DNA from 3 places in the Planococcus sp. TJ-201 genome. Region 3 is predicted to be linked to each of the others. Evidence: riboswitches for the same ligand, from Rfam matches in the RefSeq annotation. Region 3 holds a riboswitch; each other region holds the start of a gene.

Region 1 (4,186 bases), on a different contig from region 3:
TGCCAGATTTTTAAGCCACCCAATTCCTGCATTTACTCTTAACATTGGTGGACTTTATCTATTGTATTTGACCAATCTGTTCGAATGGATGCATCAGTCCGTGTTCGTCTATGCCTTCATCCATATCCATATATTTCTGGCAGGCTATCTGTTTACTGCTTCTATAATCTATGTTGACATTACCGCTCACCGTGTGGGTTACGTGCTTCGTTCAATCGTTCTCATTTTGTCGCTGGCAGCCCATAAAATTTTAGCCAAATTCCTTTATGCCCATCCACCTGCAGGGGTTCCACAGGCACAGGCAGAAGCTGGTGGGATGTTGATGTACTACGGGGGCGATTTAATAGAGCTACTCATCATTGTGATTTTGTGTTATCACTGGTACAAGGCGACTGCACCAAAAAAGACAGAAACAATGGAAAAGGTATAGGGGAATTCCCTTTCTTTGATTTCTTATGCCCGGCAGAGCTACACGGGCGCTTCCGCTTTTCTTTTCCCCGGCAAAAGCTTTGGATTTGGGGTAAACTAAAAATAAGCGTTTAATTTCGAATGAACAGCTCGACTACATAGGATCGAATCAATTTGAGTATTGCCATTACTAGGAGGAAGTTCATGAATAGTTTTATTGTTATGCAAGGAGAGACTTATCAGGAAGAACGCAATGCGGGGGTTCTTTGGACACCGCAAATTGATAAATCCGGCATGGTACCGCATTCGTGGAACCGGATGCAGGAGCTGAAAAAGGGCGATATCGTTTTCCACTATGTCAAAGGGTATGTGGTAGCCATTAGCCGAGTGCGAAAAGGGTGCTCAAAAGGAACAAAGCCGAAAAGTGAACATCCGCATTCCCAAGAAACCGAAGCTGCTTTTATTGCAAAAACGGAATACCGGGAGCTTGACAATCCGCTGTCTGTTAAAGAACGTTTTTCTGATATCCAGTCTTTGCTGCCGGTGAAATATGCAGCTTTCCAGGAAGACGCCAGCGGCAATTCAGGCTATTTGTATCCGTGCAATGAAGAACTGGCCATAAAGTTTTTAGAACTTATCAGCTCATTGAATATTTTCACAGTGGAAGTGGAACAGCTGGAACTGGCAATGGAAGTCATCAAAAAAACCGAACACAATCCATTGCTCGGGTTGATTGCGGAAGCGGAATTGGAAATCAAAACAAAAATGCGCAGAGGCAAAGAGCAATTCCGCGAAAGCTTGCTGCCGCTGTGGAACGGTGAATGTCCGCTGTGTGGAATTGCCATTGGGGACGTACTAAAAGCGAGCCATGCCAAGCCGTGGAAAGACAGTTCAGATGCCGAACGCCTGGATCCTTTTAATGGGGTATTGCTTTGTGCCAATCACGCAGCACTGTACTCAGCAGGACTGATTGCGTTTACAGGCGGCGGCCGTTTGCATATTTCCAGCCGAATCCCGGAAGACGATTACCCCATATACAGGTTGCGCAAAAATATGAAAGTGCCGGTATCACCCGAGCATGCACCGTATTTGAGATGGCACAAGCGAATTGTTTTTGCAGAGCCGAGAAAAATAAACCTGCTGACAAATCAGGAATAAGACAGGCAAGCTCAAAGGTAAGGATTTTCGAGTTAGTTTTAATTGCGTATGTCTTTTGCTGCCAGGGGTATGCTACACTGAAAACAAGTGAATAATCATGCAGAAAAAAGGTGCTGATCAATCAGCATAACAGGGAACCCGGTTAGATTCCGGGGCTGTTTCCGCAACTGTAAGTGCGTATGAAATAAGAAAATGCCACTGTTTAGATGCTCCAAGTCATCTGAACGGGAAGGTTCTTAGAGTAAAGTGATGCACAAGCCAGGAGACCTACCTTTTTTTGAACGTATTTTTACTCTTCGGAAGCTAAGGGAATCATACGGCAAAATGTCTATTTTTGACTGCTGGAGTATGTCTTTGAATAGCTATAATGCCGCCCTCTTTTTGAGGGCGGCTTTTTGCTGTTTTGCGGGAGCGTTCAATGCAGTGGTGTTCACCAAACAAAAGTGAGGTGAAAAGATGAAAAAAGACATGCGTTTTCTGTGTTATCCGTTCATGCGTGAATCCGCTTCCACAGTGGATTTTGAAATTCGCACAGATTCTTTGACGACCCGAATCGGGGAAGCTTTATCACTGACAACAGATATTGAAGTGGTTCAGCGGGATTTGAAAACTTTACAGCCCATGGCTTACCATTTAAATGGTTCGGTACGGGGCAAACTTGCCATCGCAGAAGAGGATTTATCTATGTTAAGCGCTATGTATGATTATTATGTAAACTTTACTAAAGATAAAATTGGGAATTTTGTCTTGCCGCAAGGAACCCAAGCCGCCTGTGTGCTGCATGTGTGCCGCAGTGAAGCGAAAAAATCCGTACGGGCTTTGCATAAAGTGAGCCTGGAGCGGGAAGTGCCCGAAATCCTTTTTGATTATGCCAACCTGTTGGCAAACGTATTGTTTACTATGGCGGTATATGTCAATCAGCATCACGGCGTAGAAGAAATTCCGTTCGTCAGCAAGTCCTATCCAACAAGACCAAAAAAGAAAGAAGTGGCCAAAAACAAATGAAAATCAACGTATTCAAATTCTTATCGATCGGAACACTGGCTTTAGCACTCGGAGCTTGCCAGTCTGACACTGCCGAAACAACAGATCCCGAAACAGCGACCGAGCCTTCGCAACAAACTGAGTATACGGTAACCGATGACTTGGATAAAGAGCTGACTTTCGAAGAAGTTCCAGCGACCGTTGTCTCCTTGATTCCAAGCAATACCGAAATTCTTTACGAAATCGGAGCAGGAGACAAACTTATCGGCGTTACAGACTACGATAATTATCCAGCTGAAGCAACAGAGGTGGAGCGGGTTTCAGATTCTGTCACATTCAACGCAGAACGCATTATCGAAATGGATCCAGACGTTGTCATCGGCTATTCCACAGGTGGGCCAACCGGTTTTGAAGATCTCGAAGCAGCGGGGATTCAAGTGTTTGTCATTGAAACCGCAGAATCATTTGAAGATGTTTATGGGGACATCGAGCAAATCTCCACGGTATTAGGTCTTGAAGATAAAGGGGATGAGCTGATTGCTTCCATACAGCAGCAAATTGAAAGCGTACAAGAGCAAGTTGCTTCCATAGAAGAGAAAAAACAGCTGTATGTTGAAATCAGCCCTTCACCGGAAATCTATACGACCGGCCAAAATACGTTCCAACAGGAAATATTGGACCATGCCCAAGTCGACAATCTGTTTGGCGATCTCGAAGGCTGGCCGCAGATTTCTGAAGAAGAAGTTATTGAACGGAATCCAAAGATTATCGTCACTACCGTTTCTTATGTAGAAAATCCCATTGATGAAATTAAAGCACGCGAAGGTTGGAACGATATTGACGCTATCCGAAATGACCAAGTATTTTTCCTGGACTCGGACATCACATCACGGCCAGGACCAAGAATTGGCGATGCCGTCGAATTGGTAGCTAAAACCGTGTATCCGGAAGCTTTTGAATAAAAACAGTAAAATCCCCGCTTAACAAGCGGGGATTTTTTGGGTTATTGCAGTTGTTCTTCCAGTGTATCCTGATCAATGCCAAATTCCTCATTTAGTACACGTCTTTTTTCCTCAACAGACAATTCAACTTTGGTTTTTTCTCCCTTTTCTGAACGTGTCAACTGACTTCCGGATAAAGTAATGCGTCCATCAGCTGTTGCGCGCGTCACCAAATCATCGTGGGTGAAAGGCGAATCTTTGGATATTTGGTTAAACACACAGCCCTCGTGAAAATCAGCCAGTTGCTTTTCCACAGTTGAAAAGCGGTAAAGAATTTTTTCAGTGTCATCGTTTTCTCTAATTAAATCATAATACACATCGTCTACTTGCTGAACGCGATAAGTGCCGCTATGGTCTGTATGGCGTTCACCGCCAATTGGGATAGGGCTGATCGTGGAATCGCCGAATCCGGCATCAACTAAATACAAGGTATCAAGCTCTACCAGAATCGCTGCATGAGTATCTGATTTAGACCAAGTACCATCCGGTTTTTGAACAGTGGCAGAGATTAGCTTTGCATCGAATCCCAGTTCCCCCAGCAGCCAATGGAACAAACCATTCAGCTCGTAACAATAACCGCCTCGATGGTGATTCACAATTTTATCGTAAATGCTTTCGAGATTTAAATAAATGGG
Region 2 (4,186 bases), on a different contig from region 3:
TAGTTCATTCAGTTCTTCCGCCGAATCTGCTTCGTCCAATATAGTTCGGATGAAGTTCTCAGCACCGTATTTCTTTATTGTCCTTTTTAAATAAAGACCTGAGCCTAGATAGGTTTCCCAGTTATTCTTTCGACCATAAATACATTTTCCAATGTATTTCTTATTGTTTAAGCTATTAGTGGTTTCGTATACAAATCCGAATGGTTTTGTCATTGCTATCACCTCATAAGGATAATTCCTCATTCTGCGATAATCCTAACCGCTAACTGTTAAAGAGATTTAGCACGGGATTGACTTCAATTAAAAGTGTTTCCCCGTTTAGATGGGTTTTCGGCAGCCATTACTGACTGAAGGTGCTAAGAATTAACACAAATTACTGCAGTAGATCGACGTCAACCCTCTGCCTCTCGTGTGCTTGTTCGGGTTTTGGCGGTTCACTTCATCTCGGTAGAACATATACGGCGTACCGGTCTCCAGCTGGGAAACCATGATGCGCGCCATGATTTCCATGGCACGGTACGTTTTGCGCGGCAATAATGGATGCTCTACCGCTTCTTGGTATTTATCACGGAAGTACTTTTTATCGGTTTCGTCATAAAAGTCCTCAAGTCCGAGCGCATTGCCCTCTTCGTCTTTCCAACCCATCACTTGCTTGACCTGATGCGGACAGAACGTATGCCATTCGCCAATGCTCCGGCCGTTTTCGTCTTTTTCCTGCAATCGCTCCATAAACAAATCTGGAATCGACACACCGGTGAAAATATCATGCGCTTTGCGGCGTTCGTCGCCGTTGTTGGTTTTCAAATCCAGGAATCCGTTCATGATGTCTTTATGGAAGACATCCAAGTAAATCGCTACGGCACCCTGGCGCTGGCCCAGTTGATCGACGCTGACGGCCGTATCGTTGACCAGGCGGATCCACGGCACGACGCCGGAGGAATTGCCTTTGAATTTTTTAATATCCGAGCCCAGTGCCCGTACTTTGCCGTAATAAATCCCAATGCCGCCGCCGTCTTTGCTGAGGCGTGCAATGTCCCAGTTGTTCAAATAAATCCCGTCCAGTGAATCATCGACGGTGTCGATAAAGCAAGAAGACAATTGTCCAAAGCTTTTGCCTGCGTTCGACAATGTCGGTGTGGCGACCGTCATATACAAATGGCTCATCGCCCAGTATGCTTCTTTCACCAGCTCCAGGCGTTGTTCTTTCCGCTCGTTTTGCATCAAAGTCATCGCAATGACAAGAAAACGCTCTTGCGGAAGTTCAAACAACCGCCCTTCGTAATCTTTCGCCAAATAACGGTCAGCCAATAAAAACAAGCCGATGTAGTTGAACAGCAAATCACGCTCCGGTTCGATTTCCTTGCCAAGTTCGGTGATTTCCTCTTTCGAGTAAACCGACAAGAGTTCTCCTGAATAAATGCCGACGCGTGAAAGCTCATCAACAAGCCCGTAGAAATCGCCGTATTTTCGGGAAGCGGGATAATTCCGGCTGCTTCCGGCTTTTTCATACAAGTCGCTGGCGTATAATTCTGCTGCGGTGTACGTCCAGTCGGGTTCGTCCATCGTAATTCGGTTCAGCGCATAAAGCAGGGATTGCTCGCCTTTTGCCTGTCCAGCCAATTTCGCTGTACGTTCCAGCAGCTCCTTCGTATCCAGTCCGTATACTTCTGTTGCCCGTTGAAGAGCTCGTTCTACTGCATGTATTTCTGCTGTTTCAACTTTTGTGTTCATATCAGCTCAGCTCCTTTGCGTATTCGTTCACTTGCATGCGGCGTTGTTTTCTCTCTTGTGCGCTGTTGAATAGTTGTTCTTCAGCTGCCGTTTCTGGAATCACCCCAGTTACGGGAGTCGGCTTGCCATTGCTGTCCACCGCTACCATTGTCAGAATGGCCGTTGTCGTCAAACTTTTAGTGCCTTTTTCAATTTGCTGGCATTCGGCTTTCACGTATACTTCCATCGATGTTCTTCCGGTAGATATAACAACACCTTCTAAAATAAGGACATCTCCCACTTTCGCCGAAGACAGGAAATTCACGGTGTCGATTGAAGCCGTCACGACAGCTTTGCCGCTGTGCCTCATCGCTGTAATGGCGGCAATTTCATCTATGTATGCCAACACGGTACCGCCGAAAATAGTACCCATATGGTTGGTGTCAGGCGGCAACACCAATCTTGTTTGAATGGTTCTTGCCACGCCTGCAGCTAACGGTTCTGTCATTTGCCTTCAATCCTCCATCTCTATTACAAAAAGAAAAACCCATCCTCTCGGGGAGGATGGGTTTGAAAACGTAGAATATCGAATGAAACCAGCGAAAAACAAGCTGTTCCATGCAAAATACCTTCGTTATCCCTCTCAACTCCCGGAGAAGATCATAAACTATAACGAAGGCAGGTCTCCTGGCTCGTGCGTCTTCCTTGCCATCTCCTTCCCGTCCATTGGACAGTGGATTGTGATGGCTCGTCAGCACTTACAGTTGCGGGAACAGCTCCGGAATTTACCGGATTCCCTATTAAGCCTTTTCAGGCACCTTCGTTATCGGATCTACTATATATAGTTTTTTATTCGATAATGAACACTAAATATTGTATTTCTAAACTATAAATCACTTTCGTCAATTTGACAAGCGGTTTTCAAAACTGAACAGGAATTTATTAATTTGCGGTTAAGTGTTTTTTCAGTGCTTGCTTGACTGTACCCATTGTCGTCAATTTGCTGAAATCTACACGAGCTTCCACAGCTTTCATTGCCAGTTCCGGACGAATTCCGGTAAAAATCAACCCAATGCCCAATAAGCGCATGATCTGGTCTATTTTATAGAGAAACTCTGCTACTACATTGTCGATATTGTAAATGCCCGAAACATCAACAATAAGGTAGTTCAGTTCATGCCCTTGAATTTTCTGCGGAATGAGGTCGAGCAGTCGGGTGCTTCGGTCGCCATCGACTGAACCGACAAGCGGCATAACAGCCAGGCCATCGATAATCGGAACAATCGGCGTCGAAACTTCATTTTTCAATTGCAGCAATTCGCGCTCGGTTTTTTTCTGAACGGTAACGTCCCGTATAATCGATTGGATAGCCGTCGTGTCACCATATTCAACCGGGTAGCAGTACAATTCAACTTCTGCTATTGTCCCGTCAAAGCGTTTAACGGTCGTATCCATCAGTTCTCCGATGGTTCGGTCCTCCATGCCTTTGCGGATTCGCTCAGCAATCATTTCTTTATAATCTTCCGTAAAAACGTCTACTACACTCGCCCCGACAAGTTCAGCTTGGCTGGCTTTTAAAAACTCAGCGCCTGATTGATTTATGTATAAGACCTTTTGCTTAGAATGAATGATGGTTGTTTCATTCGAATATTCAGCGATGCGCTGATACAATTCTTCTTTTTCCGGAATGTTCAATAACGGATCTGATACACTCTTCATTCTCTTTCACTCCTTCCGTCTTCAAAACGGGCTCTTCTTCCATTTTACACTTTTGTGGAAAAACTTTCAGGATCTACCCATCTCTTAAAATCGAATAAAAAAAAGTTGCCCCTTTGGACAACCAAATTCTCTATTTATTCATCGACCCATTCAGATTCAGAAGCTCGCTCTTTTTCTGTTTTAGGTTCGTCGGCTTTTTTATTGTTTTTGCTGGTATAAGGCTTAAAACTTTTGGCTTTGTTGGCGCCTGCTTTCCAGCGAGTCCAGCCTTTTTTGCCGGTTCCCTGACCTGTACCGCTTTTTGCTTTTGCTTTGCTCATTTTAATCACTCCATTACTGCTACGCTGATGTACAGCTTATCACATCAGGGGCTGGAGTGATACAGAAATGTTCTGCCGGCATGCCGGAAATCCCCATTCATATCATTGCCAATCGAGCCTTTCACAGCTCTTTCCGAATAAAATAGGCAGGCAGTTCTTACTCAGCCAAGACTTTTTGAATATCCTTTTCAAACGATTCAGGTTTATCCTTTGGAGAAAATCGCGAAACAATATTGCCATTTTGATCGATCAGAAACTTCGTGAAGTTCCATTTGATGCCGCTTGATAAAAATCCTTTTGTGTTGTCAGTCAAATAGTTGAAAAGCGGGTGTGCGTCTTTGCCATTGACCTTAATCAAGTCATGCATTGGGAACGTCACACCATAAGTGGTCCGGCAAGCTTCCTCCGCTTCTTCCCCGGTGGCTTTTTCCTGGCCA
Region 3 (4,186 bases):
GAAGCGCTTGGCAAAGGCGATAGCATGCCGGAAGATGGCTACCGCGGACAAGACATCAAAGATATTGCAAATGACCTAGTCAAAGAACATGGCGACAAATTCGTCAGCTTGACTCACGAAGAACGTTTTGAAACATTCCGCCAGCACGGTTTGAAAGTCGAATTGGCCAAACTGCAGCAGGACCTTGCAGATTTCCGTGTGGAATTTGACGTTTGGTACCCGGAATCGTCCCTATACAAAAACGGCAAAATTGACGATGCCTTGGCTAAACTGCGTGCAAATGGCCATGTTTTTGAAGAAGAAGGCGCAACATGGTTTCGCTCCACAACGTTTGGAGACGACAAAGACCGTGTACTGATCAAAAATGATGGCACGTACACTTACTTAATGCCCGATATCGCTTATCACGAAGATAAGTTGCAGCGCGGATTCGGCAAGCTGATCAATGTGTGGGGAGCTGATCACCATGGCTATATTCCGCGCATGAAAGCAGCGATCCAAGCACTTGGCTATGATTGCGAGACGCTGGAAGTCAGCATCATTCAAATGGTGCAATTGTACAAAGACGGCGAAAAAATGAAGATGAGCAAACGGACCGGCAAAGCGGTAACGATGCGCGAGCTGGTTGAATTGGTTGGCTTGGATGCGGTGCGTTACTTCTTCGCAATGCGTTCTGGCGATTCCCATATGGACTTCGATTTGGATTTGGCTGTTTCGCAGTCCAATGAAAATCCAGTCTACTATTCGCAATACGCCCACGCGCGCATTTCGTCCATTTTGCGCCAGGCGGAAGAACAAGGCTTGACTGCTTCGCAGGATCATTTGGCTTTATTGACATCTGAGAAAGAAATTGATGTATTGAAGAAAATTGGGGATTTCCCTCAGGTGATTGCCGATGCAGCCAAGCAGCGTGCACCTCACCGCATCACGACGTATATTCATGAACTGGCTTCTCATTTCCATAGTTTCTATAACGCCAATAAAGTATTGGACGCATCCAATGTAGAACTGACAAGTGCGCGCCTTGCTTTAATTACAGCCGTGAAAACGACCTTGGCCAATTCACTGAAAACTGTGGGTGTGGCAGCTCCAGAAAAAATGTAAGAGACAGACTGCCAATTACGTGTATAATGAAGACAACAAATCGAATATACGAACAATTCATAAAGGTGCTTATGTCTAAGAACATGAGTTAAAAGGGAAGCCGGTTCAACTCCGGCGCGGTCCCGCCACTGTATGTGAGAGGAATCTGCAAAATGCCACTGAAGCAATGCTTCGGGAAGGTGCAGAAACCAACGACCACAAGCCAGGAGACCTGCCTTTATGAAAACACACCCAAACGCCTGCGAGGAAAGGCTGGATGCGCATGTTTTTTTTATGTCGTCCTTTCCATCCTCCGCAGAATGCTGCGGGGGATTTTTTGTTTAAAGAAGTGCCTTATCTTAGCGGCTAACTTAAAAGCTAAAAACATCAAGGGGGATTTATTCATGAAGAAGATTTGGAAATTTGGTGCAACCGCAGGATTGGCTGCGGTTTTGATGGCCGGCTGCAGTGAAACGGCAACGCCTGAAGAAGAACAGGACGTGGAGACACCAGCAGAGCCGCCAACAGAAGTGGCAGAAGTTGAATACCCAGTGACTTTGACAGATGCTGTCGGGGATGAAATCGTCATCGAAGAAGAGCCGCAAGCCATCGTGTCGATGGTGCCCTCAAATACAGAAATTGCTTATGAATTAGGACTTGGCGACAAAATGGTTGGCGTTTCTGATTTTGACAACTACCCGGAAGAAGCTGCAGAAGTAGAGAAAATCGGCGGCCAGGAATTCAATGTGGAAAAAATCATCAGCCTTCAGCCGGATCTCGTGCTGGCACATGAATCGGGACTGGGTGTCGGAGATGCTGGCTTGCAGCAATTACGTGATGCCGGTGTCGAAGTATTTGTTGTCAACAACGCAGTCAGCTTTGAAGAAGTATACGATTCCATCACTGTAATCGCGCAAGCGACAGGCACGATGGAAGAGGCAGAAAGCATTGTTTCAGAAATGGAAGTGCAAGTGGCCGAAATCGAAGAAATAGCCAGTACAATTGAAGAGCCCAAAACGGTCTTTTTAGAAGTCGGCAGCCAGCCTGATATTTTTACGACAGGAAGCGGAACATTCATGGATGAAATGCTGACGCTCATCAACGCTGAAAATGTTGCCGGTGATTTGGAAGGCTGGGTCAGCATGGACCCAGAGGCTATTGTTGCTGCTAATCCCGATGTCATCGTAACAACAGAAGGCGCTTATGTAGAAGGCGCAGTTGATTTGATCAAATCAAGAAGCGGCTTTGCCGAAGTAACAGCTGTTCAAGAAGATGCGGTCTACAACCTGGATTCGGATATGCTCACCCGTTCAGGCCCACGTTTATCGGAAGGCCTGCTGGAAATGGCGCAAGCCGTTTATCCTGATGTGTTCAATGAATAAAAACGTTCTGGCATACTGCGTCTCGCTGCTGATACTAGCAGGGGCCGTGTTGCTTGGGGTAACGGTTGGAACGGTGTCGATATCACCGGTCGTGCTGTGGAATCCCTCATCGGATGAGGCAGCTGCCAATATTTTATGGAATATCCGTATGCCCCGCGTCGTCTTAGCCGGGCTTGTCGGTGCGGCATTGGCCATTGCCGGTGCTGCGTTCCAAGGGCTTTTGAAAAATCCATTGGCCGATCCTTACACCCTGGGAGTGTCTTCCGGTGCCTCCGTCGGCGCTGTGATGACGCTCTTTTTTGGTATCAGCATTCCATTTTTGGGACCCTTTACTTTGCCGGTCATGAGCATGATCGGTGCTTTGCTGACGATGTTTGCAGTGATGAGCTTTGCAAAGATGGTAGATCGTTCGATGAAAATGGAAACGGTCATATTGACCGGGATTATTTTCAGTTCGTTTCTTGGGTCCATCATTTCCTTGATGATTGCATTAACCGGGGAAGAACTGCGCCAAATCATTGGGTGGCTGTTGGGCAGCGTGTCGATGCGCGGCTGGCCCTATGTTCGGATGGCACTGCCATTCGTATTAATCGGTTCGTTCGTATTGTGGCTGAAGAGACGTGAGTTGAATGCCATGCTTTTCGGGGAAGAGCGGGCACAGCATTTGGGTGTGGATGTCAAAAAGAGCAAAATGGCCATCTTGATTGGTGGTTCGGTGTTGACCGGAGCAGCTGTTTCGGTTTCCGGCACCATCGGATTTGTTGGTTTGGTAGTTCCACATATGACCCGCTTGCTTTGGGGATCTGACCATCGGCATGTTTTGCCGCTGTCGTTCATTAATGGAGCGGCTTTGTTAATCGTTTGCGACTTGGTGTCACGGACGATTATTTCACCAACTGAATTGCCGATAGGCGTCATTACTGCATTTATCGGGGCGCCGGTATTTGCCTTCATCTTTTTCCGACAACGCAAAGGAGGAGCATGAGCATGCTTGAAATAACTGGATTGACAGGCGGGTATGACGATAAAAATATCGTTAAAGACGTGTCATTTACCGTCAATAAAGGCTCGATTCTCGGTATTTTGGGACCAAATGGCAGCGGCAAATCCACGTTGATGAAACTGATCAGCGGCGTATTGCCGGCAACGAGTGGAGAAGTTCGGATCGATGGCAAATCAATCGTAGATTTCCCTGCCAAAGAGTTGGCGAGAAAAATGGCGGTATTGCCCCAATTGCATGCACATGCCTTTGCCCATACCGTCCGGGAAACAGTGTCACTCGGCAGGTATCCGCATCAAGGCGGCTGGTTTTCTTCCTGGTCGGAAGAAGATGAGCAGGCTGTTGTGCAAGCGATGCGTTTGATGGATATCAGCCATTACGAAAAAACGCAAATTGATCGGATGTCGGGCGGTGAACAGCAGCGTGTTTTTGTGGCGCAAGCATTGGCACAGGATGCAGGCATACTGCTATTGGATGAGCCAACCAATCACCTGGACATTAACCACCAGAAAGAGTTGCTCGATACTATTAAAAAGCAGGCCATTGAAAAAGATTTGACGATTGTCTCTATTTTTCACGACATCAATCTGGCATCTATGTACTGTGACCAGTTGCTGCTGCTGGACGAGGGAAGTGTGGTCCGCATTGGTGAACCACATGAAGTGGTACGGGAGCAGGATATCGAGACCGTTTACAACACGCGAGTCAGCAATCACCCACA

The links. Region 3 has a riboswitch for cobalamin ahead of AC4EG4_RS05205 (ABC transporter substrate-binding protein). Riboswitches for the same ligand answer to the same signal wherever they lie in the genome.
Region 1: linked by a shared signal. The riboswitch ahead of AC4EG4_RS05875 (hypothetical protein) and the one ahead of AC4EG4_RS05205 (ABC transporter substrate-binding protein) in region 3 are both predicted to bind cobalamin.
Region 2: linked by a shared signal. The riboswitch ahead of AC4EG4_RS09200 (acyl-CoA thioesterase) and the one ahead of AC4EG4_RS05205 (ABC transporter substrate-binding protein) in region 3 are both predicted to bind cobalamin.

The regions. Positions count from the first base shown of each region.
Region 1 is NZ_JBZDOG010000002.1:40,297-44,482, forward strand. It holds gene AC4EG4_RS05865 (cytochrome c oxidase assembly protein) at 1-430, shown strand, start outside; gene AC4EG4_RS05870 (HNH endonuclease) at 613-1,566, shown strand; cobalamin riboswitch at 1,657-1,855, shown strand; gene AC4EG4_RS05875 (hypothetical protein) at 2,023-2,571, shown strand; gene AC4EG4_RS05880 (ABC transporter substrate-binding protein) at 2,568-3,512, shown strand; gene AC4EG4_RS05885 (arylamine N-acetyltransferase family protein) at 3,554-4,186, opposite strand, start outside.
Region 2 is NZ_JBZDOG010000003.1:169,195-173,380, reverse strand. It holds gene AC4EG4_RS09210 (hypothetical protein) at 1-243, opposite strand, end outside; partial or broken gene AC4EG4_RS09205 (ribonucleotide reductase barrel domain-containing protein) at 367-1,731, opposite strand; gene AC4EG4_RS09200 (acyl-CoA thioesterase) at 1,733-2,218, opposite strand; cobalamin riboswitch at 2,371-2,547, opposite strand; gene AC4EG4_RS09195 (PAS domain S-box protein) at 2,653-3,429, opposite strand; gene AC4EG4_RS09190 (DUF3934 family protein) at 3,564-3,749, opposite strand; gene AC4EG4_RS09185 (glutathione peroxidase) at 3,907-4,186, opposite strand, start outside.
Region 3 is NZ_JBZDOG010000001.1:1,030,150-1,034,335, reverse strand. It holds gene argS (arginine--tRNA ligase) at 1-1,104, shown strand, start outside; cobalamin riboswitch at 1,151-1,337, shown strand; gene AC4EG4_RS05205 (ABC transporter substrate-binding protein) at 1,488-2,465, shown strand; gene AC4EG4_RS05200 (FecCD family ABC transporter permease) at 2,458-3,450, shown strand; gene AC4EG4_RS05195 (adenosylcobinamide amidohydrolase) at 3,453-4,186, shown strand, end outside.